2 regions of the Pseudidiomarina sp. genome follow, and region 2 is predicted to be linked to the other one. Evidence: predicted binding sites of a transcription regulator. Region 2 holds the regulator's gene; the other holds the start of a gene.
The links. Region 2 encodes NrdR, which represses ribonucleotide reductase genes. Its sites were predicted from a motif close to AAACACNANATNTNGTGTTT; they were not measured.
Positions count from the first base shown of each region.

Region 1: a site for NrdR is predicted at 9,637-9,656, ahead of nrdG (anaerobic ribonucleoside-triphosphate reductase activating protein). Genes of this name have one in related genera too.

Region 1 is NZ_JBLWWR010000005.1:108,163-123,574, forward strand. Features, by position in the region: gene norR (nitric oxide reductase transcriptional regulator NorR) at 68-1,624, shown strand; gene ACN0UN_RS06195 (YbaN family protein) at 1,669-2,073, shown strand; gene ACN0UN_RS06200 (NnrS family protein) at 2,070-3,275, opposite strand; gene ACN0UN_RS06205 (U32 family peptidase) at 3,288-4,166, opposite strand; gene ubiU (ubiquinone anaerobic biosynthesis protein UbiU) at 4,169-5,164, opposite strand; gene ubiT (ubiquinone anaerobic biosynthesis accessory factor UbiT) at 5,252-5,758, shown strand; gene hemN (oxygen-independent coproporphyrinogen III oxidase) at 5,884-7,263, shown strand; gene nrdD (anaerobic ribonucleoside-triphosphate reductase) at 7,280-9,115, opposite strand; gene nrdG (anaerobic ribonucleoside-triphosphate reductase activating protein) at 9,151-9,603, opposite strand; gene ACN0UN_RS06235 (nitric-oxide reductase large subunit) at 10,016-12,295, shown strand; gene ACN0UN_RS06240 (permease) at 12,391-13,605, opposite strand; gene ACN0UN_RS06245 (ATP-binding protein) at 13,751-15,412, shown strand, end outside.
Region 2 is NZ_JBLWWR010000001.1:496,228-511,639, reverse strand. Features, by position in the region: gene ACN0UN_RS02625 (SirB2 family protein) at 1-200, shown strand, start outside; gene ACN0UN_RS02620 (SirB1 family protein) at 306-1,109, shown strand; gene ACN0UN_RS02615 (DUF819 domain-containing protein) at 1,135-2,385, shown strand; gene kdsA (3-deoxy-8-phosphooctulonate synthase) at 2,405-3,253, shown strand; gene ACN0UN_RS02605 (TetR/AcrR family transcriptional regulator) at 3,374-4,006, shown strand; gene ACN0UN_RS02600 (acyl-CoA dehydrogenase) at 4,070-6,376, shown strand; gene ettA (energy-dependent translational throttle protein EttA) at 6,438-8,105, opposite strand; gene glyA (serine hydroxymethyltransferase) at 8,269-9,525, shown strand; gene nrdR (transcriptional regulator NrdR) at 9,546-9,995, shown strand; gene ribD (bifunctional diaminohydroxyphosphoribosylaminopyrimidine deaminase/5-amino-6-(5-phosphoribosylamino)uracil reductase RibD) at 9,988-11,103, shown strand; gene ribBA (bifunctional 3,4-dihydroxy-2-butanone-4-phosphate synthase/GTP cyclohydrolase II) at 11,100-12,227, shown strand; gene ACN0UN_RS02570 (ketopantoate reductase family protein) at 12,224-13,099, opposite strand; gene ACN0UN_RS02565 (AmpG family muropeptide MFS transporter) at 13,101-14,438, opposite strand; gene ACN0UN_RS02560 (peptidylprolyl isomerase) at 14,435-15,019, opposite strand; gene ACN0UN_RS02555 (methyltransferase) at 15,022-15,412, opposite strand, start outside.

The DNA of each region.
Region 1 (15,412 bases), on a different contig from region 2:
TTAGCCGAGATGGTAAATTAAACCCATATTTAATCGGGTCATTAGGCCCTAAAGGGTTGTTTATACCATGCAAGATGTCACGTTACTCGAAACGCTTATTGCTGATTTGGTAACCGATTTACCGGCTGTAATTCGGCTGGAAAAATTGGTTAAAGCACTACGAGCCCATTTTAACTGTGGTGCTGTGGTTATCTTGAAACACGATCAAGACATGCTACGACCCATTGCGAGCATCGGGCTACGACGCGAAGCTTTGGGCCGGCGATTCTTAGTACAGCAACACCCGCGCTTGGCACGCATTTTAAGCAATCGCGAAACTGTTCGTTTCGAACCGGACAGTGCGCTTCCCGACCCTTATGATGGCCTTATTGAAGATAGCCCGGACGGCCACCTTGCCGTGCACGACTGCATGGGAATTAGTTTACACATTGAGGGCAAAATATGGGGCGTGCTAACACTGGATGCCCTAGAACCAGGTACCTTTGATGCGCAAACCATGCAAGCTTTGCAACGGGCAAGCTTACTCGTTGAAGCGGCGATTCGTATGGGCTTAATCGAGCAGAACATTCGTGCGCTCCGCAACAACCGTCGCGATAGCGAGTATTCACTAACCAGTAATGGTACCGACAGTCAGGATATTATCGGTCATAGCGCGGCGCTGATAGCCGTACTGCAAGAACTAGACGTTGTGGCCGGCTCCGATCTGCCCGTTTTATTACTCGGCGAAACGGGTGTTGGTAAAGAGCTTTTCGCACGCCAGCTGCACCGTTTGTCGCCGCGTAGCAATAAGCCTATGGTGTACGTGAATTGCGCCGCGTTGCCTGAAACACTCGCCGAAAGCGAACTGTTTGGGCACACCCGAGGCGCGTATTCTGGTGCTACCGGTGAGCGCGCGGGAAGGTTTGACAGCGCCGATGGTGGCACTATTTTCCTTGATGAGGTTGGCGAGCTGCCGTTATCGATTCAAGCGAAACTGTTGCGCGTATTACAGAACGGCGAAATTCAGCGACTCGGCAGTGATAAATCACACACTGTAAATGTTCGTATTGTCGCCGCGACCAACCGCGATTTGAAACAACAAATAAAGTCTGGTGATTTCCGCGCTGATTTATATCACCGCTTGTCCGTTTATCCGTTACCGATTCCGCCGCTGCGTGACCGGCAAGATGATATTGCCGTGTTGGCCGGGCACTTCCTGGAGCTTAATCGGGCTCGTCTTGGTGTGCGGGCATTGCGTTTGTCAGCCGCAGCCGAACAAGCCCTGCATCGGTATGACTGGCCGGGTAACGTCCGCGAACTCGAGCACACCATCAGTCGCGCTGCCATAAAAGCACTAAGCTTAGGCGCTCGGCGGGATGATATCGTCAGCATTGATGCCGAATTGCTCGACTTACCAAACGCGGTGATCCAGACCGTTTCAACGCAAGACTTACCCTTACCACGCGTGACAGGTTCACTTGCGGCCGGTTCGCTGAACCTGAAAAACGCCATTCAAACGGTGCAACGTGAACTCATTCAACAAGCACTTGAGCAAACAGACTATAAATGGACGCAAGCAGCTCGTATACTGGACCTTGATCCGAGTAACTTGCATAAACTTGCAGGGCGCTTAGGGCTCAAGTAAATATCTCCACTGTTGGCATAACTTGCAAGCGAGCTGAATCTGGCATGACTGTATTCCTGCGCATCATTTTATGGCGGACTATCGCTGTTTTATCATTGCTGCTGGGCGTTATCGGGCTGCTGTTGCCGATAATGCCCACTGTACCTTTTTTGCTGGCAGCAGCTTGGGCTGGCGGCAAAGGCTGGCCTGTAGTGGAGCAAAAACTACTGGAACATCCCAAATACGGCCCTCAGATTATCGCCTGGCGTAAATATGGTGTGGTGAAGCGGCAACCCAAAGTGATTGCCAGTATTATGATGACCGGTAGCGCCATCATGCTGACGTTCAGCCCCGTTCACATCGCCTTTAAATTTGGCATTATTGGCATTATGGCAACGGTTGCGGTATGGCTGTGGCTGCGCCCAGAAGCTGCACCCACGAAGCCACCTGCTAGCCAATTTAACGATTAACCTGGGCGTCCGTCTGGTCGTGGGGTAATCAAAATTGGCAAGTACACAACCACGTAAATCAAATACGCAAGAATCCACGCGGCAGCGCTAAACATAAACCATGACATGCTAAGTTCTGGCGCCAGCCAGGTTAATAGAACCCGCGAAAGTGCCGCAACGGCCACCAACAAAAACGCCAATGACATAATCGCTTTCGGCTGCAATGGTCGGCCGCTGTGCCCTAACGAAACTCGGGCAATCATGGCCAAAATCATATTGCCCATAGCACCAGCGGTTAGCGCATGCAGCGCAATCGAGTTGCTGATATTGAAACCCAACTCACGCAGCGCGAACAGCGCTAAACCCAATGGAATAAACCAATACGCGATATGCAACGACCACAGGAGCGGAACCCGCAGCGTTATCCAGATGCGCCAGCGCAAACAACGAACACCCAAAGCAACCGCACTGATCGCGTAAATTGCAGCCATAACCACATCAGGTAATTGCGCACTGAACAATGTGATATTCAAAATGAAAACTAACCACAGGCTGCCGAGGCCAATTCGGTCGAGCCATACGATAGGCTCAGCTTTGGTGGTCATGGTGCCATTGGCGGTAAACATTGGAATAACGCGGCCACCAACAATTGCCATCAACAACGCCACCAGCCAAACGGCATTCTGACTACCGAGCTGTTGTATGTCGAAACGCTCGCTCACCAAACCGTAGTGCATCAGGGCATTACAAAATGTGAGTAAAAATAACACTGGCACGAAAAACAGATTGCGCTGTTGTTTTACTTTTATCAATGGCACCGCCAGTAAAATGGCAGACAGCGGCAGAAACAGCAAATCAACGCCGGCCACCAGCCAAACCGGTAAGTTGGCCCCAAACAGAAATGCCAAACGCCCCAATAACCACACTGTAGTAAGAATACCCAACGCGCGACCATGGGTGGCGCGCATACCGGTCCAGTTCTGCACCGCAGTTAGTAAGAAGCCCACCACGATGGCAGCCACAAAGCCGAAAATCATTTCGTGGGCATGCCAGACCAACACATTGCCGTACACGGGCAGCGAAATAGTCCCCGCTAGTGCCAAAATCCACAGCAGCATGGCAATGGCACTAAAACTGGCGCCGAGTAAAAACATGGGACGAAACGCTTGGCGCAATAACGGCCACATTTTTTGTTCAACCTGAAGATCGGTAATTTGTAGCATGATGAATCCTTTTTAGTCGAGCTGTTGAACCAAACCAGCTAGTGCCAGCCAATAGCCGTTACTATCGTTCTGTTCGAGTTTTTGTGGTTGATTGCCCGTGGTATTCGCTCGGAATTTTTCCAACCAATCAAAGGTTCCGGTCAATTGCGGGCTTAGTCGCACAACGTCAACCAGCCCTGCCATATTTGGTAATTGATTAATCAGGTTGTAGCGGCTTCCCGACTGGGTTTGAATGCCGTTCAAGATAAACACCTGTTGTCCCTCTTGGCTCGCCACCGGCCGCCCTTCGGGATAATTGATACACACCAGTTCACATTGATCTTTGGGGCGATTTTCAGAGCGCGCGGTAAAGCACCGCCCGGACCAAGCCAACGGCATATGGCCCAAGGCAAATACTTCCACTTCAAGGCAATCGCGCACGTCGTGCACCATGGGCTGCTGCAGTAACTTTGCGAGCCACTCACGCGACAGCTCAACTGGCATCACCCAGCGGCTCATACCCAAACTCATTAGTTTTCGCAGTGTATGGTGGTTGTAGCAGTTAATTGCAGGCCCTGCAACGAAGGGTAATTTTTGCTCCTGCAAATACGGAATCGCGCCCACGTCATTGGCTTCGACCAGAAAATCGCCATTGTCACAATATTTGCGCAGCTCACGTAATTCAGATGGCGCCTCTAACAACGTCATGGTCGAAAGGCACACCTGCTTACCGGCTTCACGCAGCATATGAGCTATCGCCATATAATCTTCAAATTTTAGTTCACGGCGTTTGCTGCAAACCGTTTCGCCGAGGTAAACAATATCAACCGCTGAGTCGGCGGCTTGTTTATAGAAGTTTTCGACCACTTGTTTCGGCCAAAAATATTGAATTGCTCCAAGTGAAAATTTCATAGTTACTTCCATTTCCGATGGTAGGCACCTAAGGTTGTTTGACTGCCTTCTGAAAGCCCAGCTAGCACGTGGTCCCATTGCTGCTGAACTGTAAATTGCTCGCTATCGGCCATGACTGCGTCGATAGCCTGACGCCACACTTGGGTTATCTGTGCAACATACGCAGGGCTGCGTTGCCGCCCTTCAATTTTCAGCGAGGCAATTCCCTCTTTGTAAAGCTCAGGGAGCAAACTCAAGGTATTCAAACTGGTGGGTTCTTCTAACGCATGATAGGTATCGTCACCAACTTTGAAACGCCCCTTGCAAAGGGTTGGATAGCCAGCGGTTTCATTGGGCGCGAACCGATCAATTAGAATGTTATTTAGGCGTGACTCTAACGTGCCGTCGTCGGCTTCGTCCCAACGTACGTATTTTGCTGGCGAACAGGCGCCCGCAGTATTTGGTGATTCACCCGTCATATACGAACTTAAATAGCAGCGCCCCTCCGCCATAATGCATAGGCTACCGAACGCAAACACCTCCAGTTGCATGTCGCTGGTGCGGGCAATGGCCCGCACCTGATTCATCGACAATACGCGCGGCAACACCACACGGCTTACGCCAAATTGTTTGTAAAACTCGATGGCCGCGGCATTGGTTGCTGACGCTTGTACGGACAAGTGCAACTCAACTTTTGGATAACGTTCAGCGGCATAAGCTAAAACCGCCATGTCGGCTAAAATCAGCACATCAGCACCCGCTTTAACTGCCATATCGACCGCCCTGCGCCAGGTTTCAAAGGTATCAACATGGGCAAAGGTATTTATCGCAACGTGCAATTTTTTACCATGCTGGTGCACATAACGTGCAGCCTCGGTTAAACCGGCTTGATCAAGATTTAAGCCCGCGAAATGGCGCGCGTTGGTTTCATCCTTTAAGCCCACGTACACGGCGTCAGCACCATGTTCAATAGCTGCTTTGAGGGCTGGCATACTGCCAGCAGGGCACAGAAGTTCCATAATTATTGATCCCGTCGATAAACATGCATTCGTAATGAGTATTATAATGAGTTGAAAAATTTACGGGACATTTCTGGACGGCAACTTATGGTTATCCCCAAAGTAGTAGATTACTGGTCACACGTTATTTCAGGGTTACATCGAATCAGCGTAGTGGTCCCTAAACCCATTTCAGAACAAATACTTAGCAGTATGCTGAATCACGTTCTTGAGCCCGAATTACGTGCACATAAATTAGATTTTCTACAGCAACAATGGGTGCGTATTGAAGTGCCTGACCTTGACTTGATGTTTTCGGTAACCGTGGTCAACGGAGCTAGCCGCGCGCGCTTGCGGGCGTCCATGCAACCGCAGCCAGCCAGTGTCACCATGCGCGGTAATTGTGCCTCGCTGCTACTTATGGTGAGCGGTCAGGTGGACCCTGACACCCTGTTTTTCCGCCGCAAGTTACTGATAAAGGGCGATACTGAGTTGGGTCTCGAAGTAAAGAACCTTCTTGATACCATTGAACTGGAAGGGCGTTTACCGGCACCGATCTATCGCGCCACCCAACAAACGGCGGCACTGATTTTGGCGAAACCTGAATTGCGCTAGGCGGTGTGATCAGCCACCAATTGCCTCGCTCTTATACCCCTTCAGGTGTATCAATTTTCTGATCTGCATCATATAAACTGCGCTTAGAAATTCACAGGTAAGGGGTTTTTCCTCGGGGTGTCAGCATGACCAATAACGCAAACCAGATTGTTTGGAGCCAAGCGCTCATCGACAAGTACAACATCAATGGACCTCGCTACACGTCGTATCCGACAGCGTTGGCACTGCACAATAAGTTTCCATTGAGTGCCATGGAGCAAACGCTCGCAAACGCCCCAGACGAACTGAGCTTATACATTCACTTACCGTTCTGCATTAAGCTTTGCTATTACTGTGGTTGCAATAAAGTCATCACCCGCCACCAGCACAAAGCCGACATTTATTTAGATTACTTAGCCAAAGAGATGGCCATGTACAAAGCGCTATTGGGCAACCGTAAATTTGAGTCGGTGCACATGGGCGGCGGTACACCAACATTCTTGAGTGAAACGCAGTTATCGCGTTTGATGGATTTATTGCACGAACATTTTAGTTTCACGGATAACACGGAATGGTCTATCGAAATTGACCCACGTAGTTGCAGTGATGATAAATTACGTCACTTGCGCAAGCTCGGTTTTGACCGCGTGAGTTATGGTGTGCAGGACTTCGACGCCAAAGTACAGATTGCGATCAACCGGGTGCAGGACACCGACATGATCAAGCATCAAATTGCCTTAAGCAAAGCGCTTGGTTTTCGCTCAATCAACCTCGACTTGATTTACGGCTTGCCGTATCAGCGTCCAGAAACATTTGCGGCTTCGATTGATCAGGTCATTGAATTAAACCCTGACCGTGTGTCGCTGTTTAGCTATGCCCATTTGCCATCGCGTTTTGCCGGGCAGCGTAAAATTGATGAGTCAAGCTTACCTACAGCGCCGATTAAACTTGAATTACTGCAGTTAGGCATTACCAAGTTTACTGCGGCTGGCTATCAGTTTATTGGTATGGACCACTTTGCTAAAACTGACGATACCTTGGCGCAAGCCCAGCAACGCGGTGAGTTACAACGTAACTTCCAAGGCTACACCACTTCCGGTCAAGATGCTTTGTTGGGTATTGGCGCATCATCAATTAGCCAAATTAACGGGGTGCTGTGGCAAAACGTGAAAGAGTTGCCTTCTTATTACAAAGCAATCAATAGCGACACCCTGCCGATTGTGAAAGGCTTTGAATTGAATGCTGATGATAAATTGCGTGCGGCGTTAATTTCGCAAGTAATCTGTCATTTCGATTTAGATATTCAAGAATTTGCCAACCGTTGGACCATTGAGAATTTTTGGGACTACTTTGCTGATGCCAAACGCAAGCTGGAACCATTTATAGAAGATGGTCTGGTTGAGCTTGATGCCAATCAATTGCGCGTCACGACCCTTGGTCGGCTTTGGGTGCGCAGTATCTGTGCCTGCTTTGATGCTTATCTTGACGACTCAGCCACTGCACCGCGTTACTCCAAAGTGGTGTAACGCGGCGCCAGCAATCTTAACTTGCTTGCTTGAGCGCATTGGCTTGCGCTCGAGCACCAGCAATACTGGTGTCGTGTTGCTTGCGATGATAATGCCGCGCAGCATGCTCTTGGCGACGCCCAGAGCTAAACGCTGACACCCGCTTCAAATAACCAATCACCCGCGTACCGTAGTCAATATCGGTAGAGCCACATGCTGAGCACTCGCAAAGCGTGCGCTTATCAATTTGTTCGCAGGCGTTGCAAATGGTGATTTTTACGTTAATGCAGAAATAATTGCAGCCGGTGGTTGCAGCAATATTGAGCATCGATAAGTAGCCGTCGGTTGTTAGCTTTTCATCTAAATTCAAATGCAATGCTGAGCCACCATCGAGAAACTCAATGAGCTCGTCGCCGTGCATGATGAACTTGTCCAGCGAGTTGGTCGCATCATCTTCCACCACATAGAAATACGAGTTATAGCAGTCGCGTGGCACAAAATAGCCGTCTTCACGATCCCACTTCGCATTTTTAACACCGAGGTTTTCTGCGGGGACAAATTCAGTGTTAAACATGTAACCATATTCTTGTTTCGCACGTTTGTTGGCGTCATAAATGACTTTTAAATGCCGTTGCACAAACTCGATATAGTCGCGATTGTTGCTGGCAACCAAACCTTGCGACTCGGCAGCTTCAACCATGCCATTAATACCAATCGTCAAAAACTGTTTATCCAGTGAGATAAACCCAGCATCGTAAACGGTGAGCAGCCCCGCGGCTTTGTAGTCTTCCATAATCTTCCGGTAAGCCACTTGGTACTTCTGGATTTTCTCAATTTCTGTTTCCAGATCACGACCATCCTGAACCAGTCGATTCATATTAATGGTAATGACGTTGATTGACCCGGTCGCCACACCACCCGCGCCAAGCGTGTAGGAAAACGTATTATCACTAATCTCACTGCGCAGGCGGCAACAGGAAGCCAGTGAGTCGGCATTTGGTGACAGGTAAACAAAGAATGAGTTGCCATCAGCAAGTTCGTGCGCAATATGACGTGCAAATTCCTGGTCCTTACATTGTCCTTTGTCAGTCAGCATCGCCACCGTTACCACTGGAAACGTTAAAATGGTTTTCTTGCGCTCTTCGTTAAACCAATGCAAGAAGAAGTCTTGCAGTTTACTAACTGACGCCCAGCTGCCCTTACTAAAGTCGGGGAACACAAAGTCACCGAACATGCTTTCAAAGTAATGCTGGTCATATACTGAGATATTCCAAAATACACTTTGGTAACCACGCGCAGCGGCAGGTTGATTTAACGCATAGACGACATGTTGTAGGTGGTTTGCAATCTCATGGGGGTGGGTTTCAAGGTAATTATCACCATAATCACGGCGTGCAAAATGATCAAAATACGCAAGAAACTCTACCGTAGCCACCGCGCCAGCAAACTGTGAGCTTACCGCAAATACAAAATTCACAAAGGTGCCACAGAAGCTTTCTAAATGCTTAGGCGCTTTCGACTCGCCACCAAGCTTGGTTAAGCCGTCACGCAAAAATGGGTACATGGTTACCGACACGCAATACGGTTTTAAGCTGGTTTCGTCATGCACATAAATTTCGTGGTCTTCAATTTGGCGAATGTACTCTTGCCCTAATTCGGGGCCAAATAACTCACTGATTTTGGTGCTGACTTGCTTCCGGTTAACCTGCACAAAAAAGTCCTTCATTAACTCAGCCTCTAGGGTCGCAATGTTCTTTTGGGTAACATTTGCATTGGCGTCCATCTTCGAGCCATCCGCGGCATTTTGCGCCGATAAATAGTGTTTGATGAAATCCATCTTTGCGTCAACTTGTTCTGGGTTTAAGCGCAACATGGCTACTCTCCTTATTTATAGTTTTAATGGTCCGGTTAGCTTGCAAGGAACCGGCAGTTCAGCAGTCGCTGAGTGCGTAAGTCATAAAACTTCTGATTTGTAGTAGGGCTATCAAGGCCCCCCAAACTGGCCACCCATGGCCCTGTCTTGAGGTAGGTCAAATGGTGTTTAATACGCAGCGACACATCGTCATAACCGGTGTATAAACAGGTTTGTAATCCCGCTTGTTGTGCTTGCTGCAGTCGTTCAATTAGGGCTTCCGGCTGCCATTCGCCGCCTAGAAAAAGCACGCAAGTAATTAAATTGCGATATTGAGCCAAGCGCGCTGCAAAGTATTCGGAAGTCAGTTGCTCGCCGCTACCGACCGGCCAGCTGTCGACACTGTGGCAACCTTTACACCCAACCGGACATCCGGTAATGGTGTACGCAAGAGAGACCTCTCCAGGCACCTCCTGAAAAACCACTTGTTCAGCGCTGTATCGCAGCATAATAAACCTATATCTTGTGTGCTTATTTGTTAACATGTCTATATGTTGTGTTTCTTCCTATCAAGCATAGACGCGGCGCACTTTACTGCATTGATTTAGATCAATAAAAACTACCCCCAATGGGTATACCCCATAGATTCCTTTCAGTTACCTCTTTAGCTCAATTTCTAACGGTGCCAGCCCGTGCGATTCTATACGCGGGTAATTTCTACCAAGGCGGTTTAAATGACTGCGCAAGAGCTGGGTTGATTTAACCCACAAAGATTAAATTTTCGTGCTATTTCAGCCAAATACAAAGTGGCACGGAGCTTGCTATAAGGATCAAAGTGCGCGCTAGTCACATCTGACCCAGTGCAAACTTGATTAAAGGGAGAATCAACAATGCAACAACATCAACAGCCGGAGGTGCCAAATGGCCGGTTATAAAAAATTATGGTGGATACTGATAGCCATTTTGGCCATCACCTTTGGTGTCCTGGGATACTTCGGTAAAGAAGTTTACCGTGTCGCTCCGCCGATTCCTGATCAAGTCATGACCGAATCAGGTCACGTTTTGATGACGGAAGAGTCGATTCTTGACGGGCAAACCGCCTGGCAATCAGTCGGTGGCATGCAATTAGGCTCTATCTGGGGGCATGGCGCATACCAAGCACCTGACTGGACGGCCGATTGGTTGCACCGCGAATTAGTGGCTTGGTTAGAAATAACCGCCCAGAAAACTTATGGACAAAGCTATGCAAGCCTAACCGCAGCACAACAAAACTCGCTGCAGTTCGAGCTGAAACAGGCTTACCGTCATCCAGCTTATGACGCCGCAACGGATACCTTGGTTGTTGGTGATGTGCGTGCACAAGCTATTGCGGAAACTGCGGATTACTACAAACGTCTTTTCAGTGACGACTTGTCGTTAAAAAGCACGCGCGAAAACTATGCAATGAAAGAAAACACATTGCCAAGCTTAGAACGCCGCGAAGTTATGACCCAGTTCTTTTTCTGGACTGCATGGTCAGCCGCAACCGAGCGTCCTGATAGCGATGTAACGTATACCAACAACTGGCCACATGAGCCGTTGATTGACAACAAGCCGAGTGCCGAAAATTTAATTTGGTCCTTAGTGTCAATCATTCTGCTTATTGCCGGTGTCGGTGGCTTGATTTGGGCTTGGGCCTTCTTACGTGATCATGACGAAGAAGAAACGGAAGCGCCGAAAAAAGATCCAATCAGCTTGGTAAATCTAACCCCTTCACAAAAAGCACTGGGTAAATACCTGTTCTTGGTCATGGCGTTATTTATCGTACAAATATTCTTAGGTGGCTTTACTGCGCACTACACGGTTGAAGGCCAAGAATTCTATGGCATTAACGTGTCGCAGTGGTTCCCCTATTCATTAGTACGCACCTGGCACATACAGGCGGCGCTCTTCTGGATTGCAACCGGCTTCTTAGCGGCGGGATTATTCTTAGCACCGATTATTAACGGTGGTAAAGACCCGAAATTCCAAAAGCTTGGGGTTGATATCCTGTTCTGGGCTCTTGTTGTGGTTGTTGCCGGTTCGTTTATTGGTAACTACTTGGCCATTGCGCAAATCATGCCTGAGCACCTCAGTTTCTGGCTGGGTCACCAAGGCTATGAATACGTCGATTTAGGGCGTTTGTGGCAAATTGGTAAGTTCCTTGGCATCGTATTCTGGCTTGGTTTGATGTTACGCGGCGTTGTTGGCGCGTTCAAACAGCCTGGCGACAAGAACTTGTTAGCGCTACTAACCGCTTCTGTGGTTGCGATTGGCTTGTTCTACGGTGCTGGCTTCTTCTACGGCGAACGTACTCACTTATCCGTGATGGAATACTGGCGCTGGTGGATCGTTCACCTGTGGGTTGAAGGCTTTTTTGAAGTGTTTGCAACTGCAGCGTTAGCGTTCATCTTTAATAGCATGGGCCTTGTGTCTCGCCGTATGGCAACTGCTGCCGCATTGGCCTCAGCGTCACTGTTCATGTTAGGCGGCGTACCGGGTACCTTCCACCACTTGTACTTCTCAGGTACTACAACACCAATCATGGCTGTTGGGGCAACGTTCTCTGCGCTTGAAGTGGTGCCATTGGTGGTACTGGGTTATGAAGCATGGGAAAACTGGAGCTTGCAACGTCGCGCCGAGTGGATGCAACGTATTAAGTGGCCACTACTGTGCTTTGTTGCTGTGGCATTCTGGAACTTCTTAGGTGCTGGCGTGTTGGGCTTCATGATCAACCCACCCATTGCGCTGTATTACATCCAAGGCTTGAATACCACACCAACCCACGCTCACGCGGCATTGTTTGGGGTGTATGGCTTCTTAGCAATCGGTTTCGTACTGTTAATCTTGCGCTACATTCGTCCGAACTTCGCGTTTAACGACAAGATTATGAAAACTGGTTTCTGGTGGTTGAATATCGGCTTGTGCTTGATGTTATTCACGAGCTTGTTACCTATTGGTTTCATCCAGTTCTACGCCTCGGCTACTGAAGGCTTGTGGTACGCACGTAGTGAAGCATTTATGCAGCAACCATTACTGCAAAGCTTGCGCTGGATTCGTACTATCGGTGACGTTGTGTTCATCATTGGCGGACTCGCTGTTGCCTATCAGGTTGTTATTGGCCTGTTTGGCAAACAGCAAGAAGCTGAAATTGACGCTACACCGGTAACTGTAAAAAGCTAGGTAGTTTGACGTAACACAATTTGTGTTGTTGACCGTGGTTTGCCACGGCAGTGTTAGCCCGAGACCTCCCAACCGTCTCGGGCTTTTTTTATGCGTTATATGATAACGTAAACAACCATGCCACCAATCAACCAAACTGCACTGAGTACACAAAGGCCAGCCATAATTTTATCACCGAGCGATGACGCGCTATGGTCATGATCGTGGTGATCATGCTCACTGGCTTGTTGTGCCTGACGCCAAAAAACAATCATCACCGTGCTAAGTGCAAGAAAGATTAGGTTCAAAACAAACCCATAATTTAGCTGAAAGTGCTCCTGCTCCGCTGGCGAAGTCCATTGCGATGCATCAGGTAGCAAGTCAAATGCAACCAAGCCGTAGTGCATCACCAATGACGCTGCAACCAGGCACACGAATAGCATCATGGCAATGTAAAGCGCCATTTTCCAGCCGTAGTACCGCGCATTTATTTTCAATACCGGAAGCACAATCAAATCAGAAAATATAAATGCCATGACCCCGGCAAAAGCTACACCCTCGCCAAATAGCACTGCCGCCAATGGAATGTTCCCCATAGAGCCAATAAAGGTAAAGAATGCAGCGATTGGCCCTACCACAGCCTGTTGCAACAATGACCAAAAGCCCGGTTCACCGGCACTGCCCACGCCAACAAAAAGCCACTCGAAAAACGCACTCGGTACGAACGCCGAAATAACACCTGCAACGGTAAAGCCGATAAGAATGTCCTGCCAAACCATTTGCCATTCCATGACATATTTTTGGCCGACTTGCTGCCACGTTTCTTTACTCAATAGGTCAGATAAGGTGCTTTCATGCCGATGTTCGTCTTCGCTGTCTTCGTGACGCGCTTGCTTAATAAGCTTTTGTGGATTGGTTAACGTAATAAATAGCCATACGAACAAAATCAGCAGCAGCCCCCCAACATACTCGCCAACCACAAACTGCCAGCCTAGAAAAATAGAGATAACAAACCCCAGCTCTATCACTAAGTTTGTTGACGCGAGCATAAACGCCATCGAAGCACTAAAAGCCGCGCCCTTATTAAAGAGCGCGCGGGTGGTTGAAAGCGCAGCAAAACTGCAAGAACTGGAAATGAATCCGAAAAACGTACCTAAGGAAACTGATTTAAGGTTGTTATTTCCCATTGCGTTGCGCATGCGTCGCTTGGTGATTAGCACTTGAATTAAACTACTTATCAAATAGCCTAATACAAAGGCCCATAATGCCATCCAGAAAAAACCAAAACTGGTATACGCGGATTTTCCCCAAGTGGTTATAAATTCAGCCATTAATTCTCCCTAAGCCGTCAATTTGAGCTCAAAGTATAGCAGTGCACCAAAACCTTTGAGCAAATCATAAAATTCCTGATTCGCACCCAAACGTATTTGGCGTTAAACTATACAGCTACCTGCAACAACGCTCAGTATAGGTATTATGAATAAATTTTCGATTGTGACACGCATCGGTATTGCCCTAAGCGCGATGGTGGCGTTGACGATACTGACGCTACTTGCATCATATTGGCTATCAGAAAAAGCCGACCACGATGCTTTGGCGATTAATGTTGCTGGTTCATTACGCTATCAAGCTTACCAATACAGCTGGCATGCCATGCATGACCCCGAAAATGCGGCGACTGTAGCCGCTGCACTCAATGAAAGCTGGAATCACCACGTTTTTAACCGGTTCAAAATTGAAGATAACGAACTAACCGACTTGTACACCCAATCAATGGCAAGCTGGCAAGCATTTCAGCAACAGGTCGCAACAGGCGAAATATCATCTGTACAACTGGTTGCCGCAATCGGCCCACAAATTGATCAAATTAACGAATTCGTTACTGCAATTCAGCAAGATGCTGAACAACGCATTCGCTCCATACGCTCCATTCAAGTGTTGTCACTGTTTGCCAGTATTGGCCTAGCCTTAGTTATTTTCTACTGGCTACGCACGCGCGTACGCTACCCGCTAGAAGTGCTCACACAAGCTGCCCGCCGAATTGGTCAAGGTGATTTTACCGCGCGCGTGAAGCACCCGATGAAAGATGAGCTCGGTGTACTTGCCGGTACCCTGAACAAAATGAATGAAGCTATCGGTTTTATGTACGGCAACCTTGAAAAGCGTGTCGACGAGCAAACACAAGCTATTCAGAAGTCGAATATTCGACTGCAATTTTTATACGATACCGCACGCACCATCATCGAACACTCACCGGGGTATCATGACTTTACCGCGATTGTAAACGGCCTGAAACGGGCCTCTGAAGTGGATGATATTGAACTGTGTTTAATCACAGAAGCGGGCAACAAACCGTACTTACAGGTGCAACCCATTGGCGCGCCCATTGATCCCTGTGAAGGCGTTGACTGCAGTCAGTGCGTGAATGCTGGTGGTGGTGTGTCGGTCATGGATGGTTTGCGCATTTATCGCTTCCCAATCGATCGTGAAGATCATAATTACGGGGTGTTGGTTGCGCGCTGCCCAACTAGCGAGCAACTCAGCGACTGGCAACAGCAACTCATTCAGTCAGTTGCCGACCAGCTTGCTGTGGCATTAAGCTTGAAACAAGAAGAAGAGCAAGTGCGACGGTTGGCACTGATTCAGGAACGGACGGTTATTGCTCGCGAACTCCATGACTCGTTAGCCCAAGCGCTGTCCTATTTGAAAATTCAGGTCACTCGATTAAACAAAGCCATTGAGAAAGACAACCGCGAGGTTATTGAAGATGTCTCAAAAGAACTGAAAGAAGGCTTGAACGCCGCATACCGCCAATTACGCGAACTGCTTACAACCTTCCGTTTAAAAGTGGATGGTGCGGGTATGTTGCATGCACTGCAAACCACCATGAAACAATTTAACGACCAGTCAGACATTGCGTTTCGCTTAGATTATCAGTTAGAAAGCACACCGTTGGTACCTCACGAAGAAATTCATTTGCTGCAAATTATTCGTGAAGCTTGTCAGAATGCCATTCATCATAGCCAAGGCACCGATGTGGTCGTAAAACTGGCACAGGACGAAAACAATGGCATTCGCCTTAGCATTGAAGATAACGGTGTCGGTATTCCAGAAAACGCAGAAAAACTGAATCACTAT
Region 2 (15,412 bases):
TGCTCATTCATTGGCAAATGTGGCCTTGGGAAACTCCATGGTTGATCAATAAAGTTATCGGCTTAGTCGGTTATATTTTGTTTGGTCTTGTCGCAATGAAAGCCAGTGTGAGTTGGTTACGTTATGTCGGCTTTATTGGGGCGTTAAGCTGGATTATGTTCCTGCTACACATCGCCTTCAGTAAGCAAGCACTTATTTAAAGCAAAAGCGTTATTCGTTAATCGTTATTCGTTATTCGAGTAACGAACAGGAAGCGAAAGCGACCGATCGAATAACGAATAACGCAGTTTATATTTTAGGGGTTTATGCGTTTTTCATACTTAGAACATATCGCTCACGAAATGTTACCTACCATTGAAATTGTGTGGGAAATAAGTCGCACCTTTCATTCGGACAGTGACCAGTACGTTAGTGATTATTATCAGCTTATTCGTGAAATGGCTGAGCGTCATGAGAACCTTGACGGTATGGATAAACTGCAAGCCGTGATTCAGGATTTTTATTTTGAATTAGGGTTTAGTGATGCGCCCGAGCCTGTGGTTGGGGCGCAACGCATTCTGCTTGACCGTGTCATTAGCTATCGTACCGGTTTGCCGATTAGCTTGGCGCTTTTACTTCAAGAAACAGCGGCTTATGCCGGTATTCAGTTAGAATTGGTCGACTTTCCAGGTTATCCATTGTTGCGCTTTGATCATGAACAAGAAAGCTACTTTGTTGATCCGCTGCACGGTGAATTACTGGAAGACAAACAAGTGCAAGAACGCTTTGAAGATGTTACCGATGATGTACTCGAATTCTCGTGGGATATGTTTGAAGCAGCCGATCAAAAGACCGTTCTGGTACGCTATCTAACTGAATTAAAGCACGCCATGATTCATGATCAAGAATTTGCGAATGCATTGACCGTAGTGCATATGTTACTGGCGATTATGCCCGATGACCCGTACGAGATTCGTGACCGTGGTTACGTGCTTGAAGAACTTGACTGCAAACAAGCTGCTGTTGACGACTACCAGTATTTTGTCGAACAATGCCCAGATGACCCAAGTGCACAAATGTTGCGCTTGCAATTAGAAACGTGGGCGGCCCCCCAGCACGTCCTTCACTAAAAAAAATTAAAAACAAGGGGTTCCTGTGGAAAACACTGCATTGATCACCAATGACGGTATCATTTTTGGCTTGCTTGCTGCCATTCTTGGTTTGATCTTCTATACCCAATCAAGTTCGAGTTCGTTTTGGCAAAAATTCTACAAATGGGTGCCAGCACTGCTGCTGTGTTACTTCATTCCGTCGTTATTGAATACCTTTGGTATTGTTGATGGTGCCAATACCGCGATTTATCCGCTGGTTATGGATTACTTGCTGCCAGCTTGTCTGGTATTGCTCACGTTAAGCTTAGACTTAAAAGCGATTTTTCGGCTTGGTCCAAAACTGCTGATTCTATTTTTAACAGGTACGGTCGGTATCGTTATTGGCGGGCCTATTGCGCTGCTATTGGTGAGTGTAATCTTCCCGGAAATGTTAGGTGGCGCAGGCCCAGACGCCGTATGGCGCGGTATGACAACCATTGCCGGTAGCTGGATTGGCGGTGGCGCAAACCAGGCAGCTATGAAAGAAGTGTATGAAGTTGGCGGTGAAATTTTCTCGGCCATGGTTACTGTAGATATTATTGTTGCGAACTTATGGATGGCGGTGCTGCTCTACATGGCAGCGAATCATAAGGCTATCGACAAGCGCATTGGTGCGGACACCAGCGCGATTGAAGCGATAAAAGAGCGCATGGAGCATTATGAAGCGGAACATCGCCGTGAATCGAAACTGCCTGATTTGATGTTCATTGTGGCGGTGGCCTTTGGCGTAACAGGGTTAGCGCATTGGGGTGCTGATGTTATCGCACCATTTATTGGCGATAATGTGCCTGCACTTAAAGATTTTAGTTTGGACAAGAAGTTCTTCTGGTTAATCGTTATTGCAACAACCGTTGGTGTGGCGTTGTCGTTCACGCGTGTGCGGCAGTTAGAAGGCGTTGGCGCTTCAAAATACGGCTCAATGTTTGTTTATATCCTGGTCGCAACCATTGGTTTGCATATGGATGTTACCGCCATTGTCGACGTGCCTAAATACTTCTTAATTGGCGCGATTTGGATGATCATCCACGCCAGTTTAATGTTGATTGTGGCGCGGTTGCTGAAGGCTCCTGTGTTCTATATGGCTATTGGTAGCCAAGCCAATGTTGGTGGTGCTGCTTCAGCGCCTGTGGTTGCTTCGGCATTTCACCCATCGTTGGCGCCAGTTGGCGTGCTCTTGGCTGTATTTGGTTATGCACTCGGTACTTATATGGCCTATATTTGTGGGCAAATCTTGCGCGTCATCGCCGCAGGATAATTGAAAGGACAACAACGTGATTAATACGCAAGTGATTAAGGTAGGCGATGTGCAAGTGGGTAACCACTTGCCGTTTGTTTTGTTTGGCGGTATGAATGTGCTGGAGTCGCGTGACTTAGCCATGCGTATTGCTGAGCACTATGTTGAAGTTACCACCCGTTTGGGCATTCCATATGTGTTCAAAGCAAGCTTTGACAAAGCAAACCGGTCGTCCATTCATTCGTATCGCGGACCTGGTCTGGATAAAGGTTTAGAAATTTTTTCCGAGATAAAGCGCACCTTTAATGTGCCAGTGATCACTGATGTACACGAGCCGTATCAAGCGAAGCCGGTTGCGGAAGTTGCTGATATTATTCAGTTACCCGCATTTTTGGCGCGCCAAACCGATTTGGTTGTGGCGATGGCAGAAACCGGTGCCGTGATTAACGTAAAAAAACCACAGTTTTTAGCACCGCACGAAATGCGCCATATCATCAAGAAATTTGGTGAAGCGGGGAACCACAAGGTTATTTTGTGTGAGCGCGGCAGTTGTTTTGGTTACAACAATTTAGTGGTTGATATGCTGGGTATGGACGACATGAAGCACATGGCGCCAGTGATATTTGATGCAACCCATGCATTGCAACGGCCGGGTGGCCGCGCAGACTCGGCTGATGGCCGTCGTGCGCAAGCTGCAGTATTAGCGCGCTCAGGCATGGCGTTGGGTTTAGCTGGACTATTCATTGAAGCGCATCCAGACCCGGAACAAGCGAAATGTGATGGCCCCTGCGCATTGCCACTGAATAAGTTAGAAGCTTATTTGCAGCAGATGAAAGCTGTTGATGAGATGGTTAAAGCCTTTCCAGAATTAGATACCAGTTCAATTTAAGGCGCTCAGCGAGCGCCTTTTTCTTTGCTTGCGCTTCCGTATCACATGCTTTAAATTAAAACGCATGTTTAAAATGCACGTTCTAAACGTGTGCGTGCGTGAAAAGTGAGCGTGATTGGTATGTCAAAACGAATTACCACCAAAGATAAAATATTGAATGCGGCAGAGGCTTTGTTTGCGGAGCATGGCTTTGAGCAAACCTCGTTGCGTCAAATAACTGCTGATGCAGAAGTAAACCTAGCTTCTGTTAATTATCATTTTGGTTCCAAAAAAGCGCTGATACAAGCCGTTATGGCCCGTTATCTTGAGGTGCTCATGCCAGCACTCAATAAAGAACTCGATGGCCTGTCGCAAAAAACGCAAATTACCACGCGTGATGTTTTTGATTGTTTTCGTAATCCATTGAATGAATTACGCCATGTGCGTAAGCATGGGCCAACGATATTTCTAAGTTTACTTGGCTTTGCGTATGCAGACATTCAGGGGCATTTGCGTCGCTACACCATGGACCATTTTGGCGATGTGATGCAGAACTTACTCGCGGCCTTGCATGTGGCCAATCCGAACCTTAGTCCGGTGGATATGTTTTGGCGGTTGCACTTTGTATTGGGCGCGACCGTTTTCGCTCAGGTTTCCGGGCCAGCTTTACGTGAAATAGCGGCGGCAGACTTCGGTGAAGCCATTGCAGCGGACCAGATGATTGATAGGTTAATTCCATTCTTGGCGGGTGGCGTGGATGCGCCATCGCGATAATCGACTATGCTTGTAGCAGTGTCATTTTTTGCACGTTGTACCCAGTAACAAAGGTGTTGTGAAATGGAAATTATTATTCTTTTAGTGGTTGTGGTAGTGCTGTTGTTTGCGGTTCCAGATATCCGCCGCAGTTTGATTACACGTCCGGCATTTGCGTTTTTTAAACGCGTTTTACCGCCATTATCACCAACCGAACGTGAAGCCATGCAAGCCGGAGATACCTGGTGGGATGCTGACTTATTCAGTGGCCGTCCCAATTGGCACGAATTTCATCAAACCAAGGCACCTCAGTTCACCGAAGATGAGCAAAAGTTTATTGATAACCAGCTAGAAACCTTGCTGGGTATGTTGGATGACTTCAAAATTGTTCAACAAGATACCGATTTGCCGAAAAAAGTATGGGACTACATTCGCAAAGAGAAGTTTTTTGCGATGATTATTGGCAAAGAGTTTGGCGGCCTGGATTTTTCACCGGCGGCGAATTCCCATATCGTTTCACGCATTGCAACGCGCTCAATCAGCGTTGCGGTGTCAGTCATGGTTCCCAATTCTTTGGGGCCGGGCGAGTTACTCACGCACTACGGCACCAAAGAACAAAAAGATTATTGGTTGCCACGGTTGGCCGATGGTACAGACATTCCATGTTTTGCTTTAACGGGGCCTGAAGCGGGTTCTGATGCTGGCGCAATTCCTGATACTGGCGTGGTGTGTAAAGGTGAGTTTGAAGGCAAAGAAGTATTAGGCCTGCGATTAAACTGGAGCAAGCGTTATATTACATTAGCTCCGGTAGCGACCGTATTAGGTTTGGCGTTTAAAATGTACGATCCAGACGGGTTGTTGGGTGATCAAAAAGACATCGGCATTACCTGTGCATTGATTCCCACCAGCCACGAAGGTGTTGAAACCGGCGAACGCCATTTGCCGTTAGGGCAAGCGTTCATGAACGGTACCACGTACGGTAAAGACGTATTTATTCCACTTGACTGGATTATTGGTGGGCAAGACTATGCCGGTAAAGGCTGGCGGATGTTAATGGAATGCCTATCAGCAGGTCGTGGTATTAGCTTACCTGCGTTAGCAACCGCAACCGGCCACGTTACCGAGCGCATGACAGGTGCTTATGCGTATGTACGCCAGCAGTTTGGTTTGCCAATTGGTAAGTTTGAAGGCGTTCAAGCAGCAATGGGTAAGATTGGTGGTACGAACTATATTCTTGAGTCCATGCGTCGCCTTACCGTTACCGCATTGTGCGAAGGCAAAAGCCCATCGGTAATCACGGCCATGACCAAGTACCACATGACAGAAATGGGGCGCCAGGTAATGGAAGCTGCCATGGACGTTCATGCGGGTAAGGGCATTCAGCTGGGGCCGCGCAATTACCTGGGGCATGGTTACATGGCTACCCCAGTATCAATTACGGTGGAAGGCGCCAATATTCTAACCCGTAACCTGATGATTTTCGGGCAAGGCGCAACACGCTGTCACCCCTATGTGTTGGCGGAAATGGAAGCAGCGGCGAATCCGGACGAAGAGCGTGGCTTGCATGACTTTGACGGGCTGCTGTTGAAACACATAGGCTTTGCAGCCAGTAACTTCTTTGGCAGCTTATTCATGGGCCTTACGGGTGCGCGCTTTAATTCGAGCCCAATGAGCGGACCGACTGCGCGTTATTATCAACAATTAACCCGCATGAGCCGTGCCTTAGCCATGACCGCCGATATGGCGATGCTGGTGATGGGCGGTGACTTGAAGCGCCGCGAAATGCTGTCAGCGCGTTTGGGTGATGTGCTGAGTCATTTATATATGGCGTCTGCGGTACTGAAACGTTATGAAGATGACGGCCGTCAAACCGGTGACTTACCATTTATTCAGTATGCTCTGGAACATCATTTGTACGAAATTGGCGAAGCGTTCAAAGGTTTTTTTGCGAACTTCTCCAATCGCTTTGTGGCTTGGACATTGCGCCTTGCGATTTTCCCGTTGGGCATTCATTTCCACAAACCAAGTGACGACAACCTGCAAGCGATTGCGGAAAGTATGATGGAGCCGGGTTTAACGCGTGATCGCCATACTTTCTTGTGCTTCTGGAAAGATGATCCAAAAGACATGACTGGTCACATGGAACTGGCGTTTTTGGCAATGAAAGAACACGCCGATATCTATAAGCGTATTCGAAAAGCTGTGAAACGCGGTGATATTGCCGAAGACTTAAGCGGCGATGCGTTAGTCAAAGCAGCCCAAAAAGCTGAGGTGATCAACGCAGAAGAAGCCAAAGCCTTTAAGAAGACCGAGCAGCTGCGTATTGCTGCTATCGGGGTTGACCAATTTGCCCCTGGCGTTATTGAAAAGCGTAAGTTTTTCAAAGCGTAGGCAACACTGGGACAAATAAAAAGGGGCTGATTCAGCCCCTTTTTAGTGTTCACTTAAAGAATTAAACACCAATCGGCTTGTAACGTGTGCGATGCGGCTCCATCGCCTGTTCGCCATGAGTTTTCTTCATGTACTCTTCGTAGTCGGTGTAGTTACCTTCGTAGAAGTTAATCTGGCCTTCATCGCGGTAATCAAGAATATGTGTTGCCACCCTATCGAGGAACCAACGGTCGTGCGAGATAACCATGGCTGAGCCTGGAAACTCCAGTAGGGCTTCTTCAAGCGCGCGCAGCGTTTCAACGTCGAGGTCATTGGTCGGTTCATCGAGCAGTAACAAGTTACCACCGGCTTTCACCAGTTTAGCGAGATGCACACGGTTACGCTCACCACCAGATAGTTCACCAATGTGCTTCTGTTGATCGTTACCGCGGAAATTAAAACGGCCGACATAAGCGCGGCTGTTGATTTCGAAGTTGCCAATACGCAAGATATCTTGTCCATCAGAAACTTCTTGCCACACAGTCTTCTTGTCGTCCATGTCATCACGGAACTGATCAACACTGGCTAGCTGCACAGTATCACCGAGCTCAACGGTACCTGAGTCCGGTTGTTCTTTAGCGGTAATCATTCGGAACAATGTTGATTTACCGGCACCGTTCGGGCCGATAATACCGACGATAGCGCCCTTAGGCACACTAAAGGTTAAATCATCAATTAATACACGGCCGTCATAGGCCTTTTTCAAATGATTGACTTCCAGCACCTTGTCGCCGAGACGTGGGCCTGGTGGAATAAACAGCTCATTGGTTTCATTACGCTTCTGGTAATCGCCACTTTGTAGCTCTTCAAACCGAGCCATACGTGCTTTGCTTTTCGCTTGGCGGCCTTTGGGATTTTGACGAACCCATTCAAGCTCTTGCTTGATGCTGCGTTGCCGCGCATTTTCTTGCTTTTCTTCTTGCTCGAGACGCTTCTCTTTTTGTTCCAACCAAGACGAGTAATTGCCTTCCCATGGAATACCATAGCCGCGGTCAAGCTCAAGTATCCAGCCAGCAACATTATCAAGGAAGTAACGGTCGTGGGTAATGGCCACAACAGTACCTTCGTAGTCGTGTAAGAAGCGCTCTAACCAAGCAACAGATTCAGCATCCAAATGGTTGGTTGGCTCATCGAGTAACAACATGTCGGGCTTGCTCAATAGCAACCGACAGATAGCCACACGGCGACGCTCGCCACCTGAAAGAACCTTTATTTTGGCGTCCCAAGGCGGCAAACGTAGCGAATCGGCAGCACGCTCGAGCATATTCTCGATGTTATGACCGTCTTTGGCTTGAATAATCGCTTCGAGTTGACCTTGTTTTTTGGCTAAAGCATCAAAGTCAGCATCTTCTTCCGCATAGGCGGCATAAACCTGGTCAAGTTGGGCCAACGCATCCTTTACGTCAGCAACCGCTTCTTCAACGGTTTCCCGCACAGTTTTATCTTCATCTAACTGAGGTTCTTGTGGCAGATAACCAATCTCAATACCCGCTAGCGGGCGAGCTTCACCTTCGTATTCTTTATCCACGCCAGCCATAATGCGTAATAGCGTTGATTTACCGGCACCGTTTAAACCCAACACACCAATTTTTGCGCCTGGGAAAAACGACAACGAGATGTCTTTTAAAATAGTTTTCTTTGGCGGGACAACTTTGCTGACCCGCGACATAGAATAAATATATTGTGCCATAGCAGCATGCGTTCCTTTTTGAGGCGATATTTCTTAGCGATAATCTTCAGCGGCTATTTTAACCCTTAAGTTGGCGCTAACCCAAGTATATTGGTAAACTAGGCGCCATAAATTTCTCGTTCTTATACTGTCGCTCAGACAGCCCGTGAAGTTAGGAGCCCCGATGTTGAAACATGAGATGAATATTGCCGAATACGATGCAGAGTTATGGCAGGCAATGACTGGCGAAGTTCAGCGCCAAGAAGAGCACATTGAATTGATCGCTTCAGAGAACTACACCAGCCCACGCGTGCTAGAAGCACAAGGGTCTCAGCTGACCAATAAATATGCCGAAGGGTATCCGCATAAGCGCTATTACGGCGGTTGTGAGTACGTTGATGTGGTTGAAGATTTAGCCATTGAGCGCGCCAAGCAACTATTTGGTGCAAAATATGCCAACGTTCAGCCGCATGCTGGTTCACAGGCTAATTCAGCAGTATTTTTGGCGTTATTAAACGCCGGCGATACGGTACTGGGTATGAGTCTGGCGCATGGTGGCCACTTAACGCACGGTTCGCACGTGAATTTCTCAGGCAAATTGTACAACGCTGTGCAATATGGTCTGGACGAATCAACCGGTGAGATTGATTATGCTGAAGTTCGCAAATTGGCGTTGGAGCATAAACCGAAACTGATCGTTGCTGGTTTTTCTGCGTATTCAGGTGTGATTGACTGGTCGAAGTTTCGTGAAATTGCCGATGAAGTGGGTGCCTATTTATTAGTGGATATGGCCCACGTTGCTGGTTTGGTCGCTGCAGGCTTGTACCCGAACCCAGTTCCATTCGCGGATGTAGTAACCACCACAACGCACAAAACTTTGGCTGGCCCGCGCAGTGGTCTGATTTTGTCAGGCAAAGATGATCCAGATTTACATAAAAAATTAAATGGCGGTGTATTCCCTGGTAGCCAGGGCGGTCCGTTATGTCATGTGATTGCGGCGAAGGCTGTTGCCTTCAAAGAAGCCATGGAACCAGAGTTTAAAGCGTACCAGCAACAAGTGTTGGACAACGCCAATACCATGGTAAAAGTGATGCAGAAACGCGGTTACAAGATCGTGTCTGGTGGCACTAAAAATCATTTGTTCCTGGTTGATTTAATCGACAAAGATATCACCGGCAAAGATGCCGATGCAGCATTGGGGCAGGCGTTCATTACGGTGAACAAAAACTCAGTACCCAATGATCCACGTTCACCATTTGTAACTTCAGGTTTGCGCTTAGGCACACCGGCGATTACCCGCCGTGGTTTTAAGCAAGCCGAAGCAGAGCAAGTTGCGAATTGGATTTGTGATGTATTGGATAACATTACTGACGAAAGCGTCATTGCACGTGTTCGCGAGCAAGTGAAAGCGCTTTGTAAGCAGTTCCCTGTTTACAAGTAATTCAATCAAGGAAGCAGCGTATGCATTGTCCATTTTGTGGCACACAAGATACCAAAGTCATCGATTCGAGGCTTGTTGCTGACGGGGCCTCAGTGCGCCGTCGACGCGAGTGCGCTGAATGCAAAGAGCGTTTTACCACGTTCGAAACAGCCGAGTTGGTGATGCCGCGGGTGATCAAGTCTGACGGTACCCGTGAGCCATTTAATGAAGACAAGCTGCGCAACGGTTTGCTACGCGCTTTAGAAAAACGCCCAGTAAGTTTAGAGGCGATGGAGCAGGCGATTCAAAACGTAAAATCGGCGCTTCGAGCAACCGGTGAGCGTGAAATAACCAGCCAAGTTATCGGTGGTCTGGTTATGGAAAACTTGAAAGCAATTGATAAAGTTGCCTATATCCGGTTTGCTTCTGTGTACCGTGCGTTTGACGATATCCGTGAGTTCGGCGAGGAGATTGCGCGGCTCAATGACTAATACGATGGCATGTCACCAACGCTATATGTCACGCGCCCTTGAGCTTGCTGCTCAGGGGCGTTTTTCAACCGCACCAAACCCAATGGTTGGGTGTGTGCTGGTGCGTAACGACACAATTATCGGTGAAGGTTGGCATCAGCGTGCTGGTGAAGCACATGCCGAGGTTCACGCACTGCGCCAAGCTGGCTCAAAAGCGAAAGGCGCCACGGCCTACGTAACGTTAGAACCCTGCAGTCATTTTGGACGCACGCCGCCTTGTGCAGATGCGTTGATTGAAGCAGGTATCGCACGTGTGGTGATTGCCCTGAAAGATCCAAACCCACAGGTAAGTGGTGATGGTATTGAGCGCTTGAAGGCGCATGGCATTGAGGTGGTTGTTGGGGTTTTGGAGCAACAAGCTCGTGCGCTAAATTGTGGATTCGTTGCACGTATGCAGCGTAAACGTCCGTGGTTACGGGTGAAAATGGCAGCGTCGTTGGACGGTCGCACAGCACTTGCCAATGGTGAAAGCCAGTGGATAACCTGCCAAGAGGCGCGCCATGATGTCCACCGCTGGCGCGCGCAAAGTGGTGCAGTGTTGAGCAGTGCGCAAACTGTACTGGCTGATCAAGCCACACTCACAGCGCGGCACCCCGACGCACAGCTACAACCTGTACGTGTGATTATCGACTCGCAGGGGTTGTTAACTGGCAATGAGCCTTTATTTAAAGAACTATCGCCAATTATCTTGGTGCATGGGCCTGATACGGTATCACCACAAACATGGGCTGATCATGTGAGTGTGCTGGAAGTACCGCGTGCCGCCAACGGATTGTTAGACCTTGTTCAGCTGCTGCATGAGCTTGCAGCACGCGAAATCAATTCGGTGTGGACAGAATGCGGTTCGGGGCTTGCCGGTGGGTTACTCGAAGCAGAGCTCGTTGATGAACTCGTGGTGTATTTAGCACCTAAACTTTTGGGACATACTGGTCATGGGTTGCTGCAGTTACCCGCGTTTACGCACATGAGCCAAGTGCCCGAATTAAATTTTTCAGATGTACGTCAGGTAGCGGATGATCTACGCATTATTGCGGTTCCGCACCGGGTGAGAGGAGACTTAACGTCGTGACCCCATTAAACAGTGCTGCAGAAATTATTGAAGACATTCGTCAAGGGAAAATGGTTATTTTGATGGATGATGAAGACCGCGAAAATGAAGGCGATCTCATTTTGGCTGCAGAGTGTGTTACGCCCGCCGCGATTAATTTTATGGCACGTTATGGGCGCGGTTTGATTTGTTTGACGCTAACCGAAGACCGGTGTAAACAACTGCGACTGCCATTGATGGTTGATCAGAATAACGCCCCGTACGCGACGAATTTTACCGTTTCAATTGAGGCCGCAGAAGGCGTCACAACGGGTATTTCAGCCGCTGATCGTGCCCGTACTGTGCAAGCGGCGGTAGCCCGTGATGCTAAGCCTGCGGACTTAGTGATGCCAGGCCATATTTTCCCGCTAAAAGCGAAGCCGGGTGGGGTGCTCAACCGTGCTGGGCATACTGAAGCTGGTTGCGACCTTGCGCGCTTAGCAGGTTTTGAGCCGGCCGCCGTTATCGTCGAAATTCTTAATGAAGACGGCACCATGGCACGTCGCCCTGATTTAGAGGTGTTTGCGGCCGAGCATAATCTTAAAATTGGTACCATTGCCGATTTAATTGAATACCGCTCGATGAAAGAAAAAACTGTTGAGCGTAAGGCGCATTGCAAATTGCCGACAGCTTATGGCGAATTTGAACTGATTACCTATCAAGATACTATTGATGCCCAAGTGCATTACGCGTTGGTGCGTGGTGAAATTGACCCAGCGAAACCGGTTAATGTGCGCGTACATCTGCAAGACACCTTTAATGATTTATTTGCCACCGAGCGCGCCGCGAAACGCAGTTGGCCGCTAGGGCATGCGATGCAATATATTGGTGAAAACGATGGCGTGCTGGTGGTTATTGGCCGGCAACAAAATTCTGATGACATACTTGAACAGGTGATGAGTTTTGCGGCTGAAGATAGAGGTGAACGTAAGCCGACTGCAGCAGCATCTAATGCTTCGCGTAACGTGGGTATTGGTTCGCAGATTTTAGCTGACTTGGGTGTGCATCATATGCATTTGATGAGCTCGCCGAAGCGCTATTCAGCATTGTCGGGCTTCGGCCTTGAAGTGGTCGATTTTATTGAAGATGAGCAAGCCCGCGATTAAAACACGCTGATAGATTGCACTTGGCGCCAGAGCTTTTCGTTAGCTGGCGCCGCATGACCCGCCTCAGCGCTTTGGCGTGCAACAAAACCATTGAGGTAATCAATCTCAGTTTGGCGCTGTTGGCGCACATCCATCAGCATCGAAGAAAAGTTATTTGCGGTGTTTTTGATGACCTGATGTGCTTGCTCAACCAGTTTCTCAGGCACAAGTTGAATTCCCCGGTGCTGTGCTAACCAACAAATTTCTTCTGCAACAATCATTTGCTCGTGATGCAGGTGATGCTGTAACAGCTCGCCGTTACGGCAGTTATGAATGACAGTAAATGCATTGATCAGGCAATTAACCGCAAGTTTTTGCCAACGTCGCTGGTTAATCGCTGGGCTCCAGTTGAGTAGCGGTAACGCATTATTCAGCGCACTAAAGACTTCGGCGGGGCGACCACTTGATGCGTGTTCTACCTGCGCCCAGCCCAACCAGCTCTCACCGAAACCCGCATGCACCACCTCGTTGTTATGGCGATAAGCACCGTGGGTAGTCACCCAGTGCAACGCACGCTCCGGCATGATGGTGGATTCATTGTCGAGCATGCCATTGTAGCTAACAATCAAGGATGAGCCGTCAGGTAAAGGTGCTTGGCTGAGTTCCTGTAGCAGGGCTGCAACCTGGTAAGCCTTTACCGCGGCAAAAACTTGTGTGGGCTGCGTTAAGGGCAAGGTTGTGGTGCTAAATTCATAGTTGTGCGCGTTATAAATAATGGAGATGGGTGAATGGGTAGCCTGGCGCGGTTTAATTGCAACGTGTTCGCCGATACGGCGTAAATTAACCGCCATTAAACTGCCAATAGCACCTGTACCGATGACAACCCAATGCATGCTAATTCATCTCCCGATGGTAATTTTGTTCAAGCCGCAGCAGGGGCTTACGCATAATGATGAGGATAATGAGACTTGGCAAAACCATCAGCGCTGTCAAAATAAAGAACAATTGCCAATCACCGTCCAACCAATTCACCACGTAACCGCTGTAAGACGATAATAGCGTACGGCCAAGGTTACCGAGCGATGCAAATAGCGCATATTGTGTCGCGGTAAAAGCGCGATTACAAAGTAAGCTAATAAATGCGACAAAAGCGACCGTTGACCAGGCAGCCGTGAAGCCATCGATAATCACTGCCGCAAGTAATAAGTCCGTGTCAGGGCCAACACCTGCTATCCAAGCGAACATAAGATTGGATGAAGCCATGGCAATACCGCCAACCAACAAGCCACGAACAATGCCTAGCCGCAGGTTTACAAAGCTACCGATAATGGCAAATATAATCGTAACCCACCACGTTACCATTTTCGAATACACGGCAATGTCATCATTGGTGAAGCCCACTTCTTTATAGAACACAATCGACATGCGGCCCAGAAAGGCTTCGCCTAGCTTAAATAGAAATATAAAAGCAAGCATACCAAGTGCTAGTCGCCAGCCGCTGCGACGGAAAAATTCCGCGATTGGCTCTACCAATGTACTTCGCAACCAATCTAACCAATGGTTGAACTTAGGAATTTCTGGTCGGTACCGCGTAGACTTACTGGCGGCAAGAACAAACAGCATTTGTGCGGCAATAACAAAGCACAGTACGACATACGCGTCTTGCCACATCAAGGTGGTGCCGTCCACTAAAAAGAACGGAATAGCGCCGAAACCACTATAACCGGTCCACCAACCCGCGGTGGCCATAGCTGCACCCGCTGATTGTAAACGGGCCTCGTGTGGGCCGAAGGTTTCAATCCGGTACGCATCAATGGCGATATCTTGGGTTGCTGAAAAGATTGCAATGACCAATGCTGCGCAGGCAACCCACCATAAGTTTTCGATGATATCGAGTTGGGCTAAAGCCGCGGTGGCAACCAGGATACCGGCCAGACACAGCATCATCCAGGCGCGCCGCTGGCCGAGCCAGCGGTTTAGAACAGGAATTTGCACGCGATCAATTAATGGTGACCACAGGGCATTGATGGAGTAGGCCACAAAAACCACACCGAACAACCCAATAGCAGAGCGGTCAACGCCCATTTCTTGCAGCCAAGCTGAAAGCATGGAGCCAATCAGCACCCATGGAAATCCACTAATTATTCCAAAACCAAATATCACCCAGATACGCGGTTCGCGGTAAATCGCAAAGTCTTTATACCAAGGCTCGCCAGTTGCAGAATGACTCACTGTTGTGGCACAACTTCAATTTTTTTAAGTACAGGGGGCTGCTTAGGTACATTCTGCCAACCGGTTTGTTCGTGATAAATCTCAGTTTCCACGCTTGCCAGTTTTTCCATCACATCCTCGCCAGCAACAACCCAACCAAACACAGCGTAGCCCCAACCCTTGCTGGAAGGGTTCAGCGACTCATTGTCATTAAGATTAAAATAAAATTGCCGCGTTGCAGAATGTGGATCGGATTCGCGCGCCATGGCAATGGTGCCGTAATTGTTCAACATGCCGTTACCCGACTCGTTAAAAATAGGGTCGAACATGGTTTTAGCTTCAAACTCTTCGGTGTAGCCGCCACCTTGCACGACAAAGCCCGGAATAACACGATGAAATATCGTGTTGTTGTAGCTACCCGCCTGCACGTAGGTGAGAAAGTTATCGACGGTTATCGGTGCCTTGGCACGGTTCAGTTCAACTACAATATCGCCCTCGGTCGTGATAAACTTTACTTTAGGGAATAAATTGTCCGGTTGAATTTGTTGTGCAGCGCTCACGCCGCTTAGCAGTAAAGTAAGAGCAAAAACTAAATAACGCATAATTAACCCCGAGCCTTAAAAATCACGAATTTACTGTTCTGTGCCACTTGGTGCACAGACTTAAACAAGCGCTTTAGTGGTTGATAATACGGTAGATGACGGTTTGCCACTACCCAAAGTTCCCCACCTTTACGCAAAACTCGCTTACTGTCCCGAAACATTTGTCGTGCGATATGTTCCGTCACCGCATGCTCTTGGTGGAATGGCGGATTACATACTATCAGGTCAGCACTTTGGTCGGCGCTGTGCGCCAGGCAATCATCAACCTCCGCCTGATACTGATTGGCAGCGGCGTTGGGCAGATTTGTTTTAATATTACGCAACGTGGAAGCTATGGCCAAAAAGGACTCATCAACCCATGTGACCTGACTGCTTGGTGAAAGGCGTGCGTAA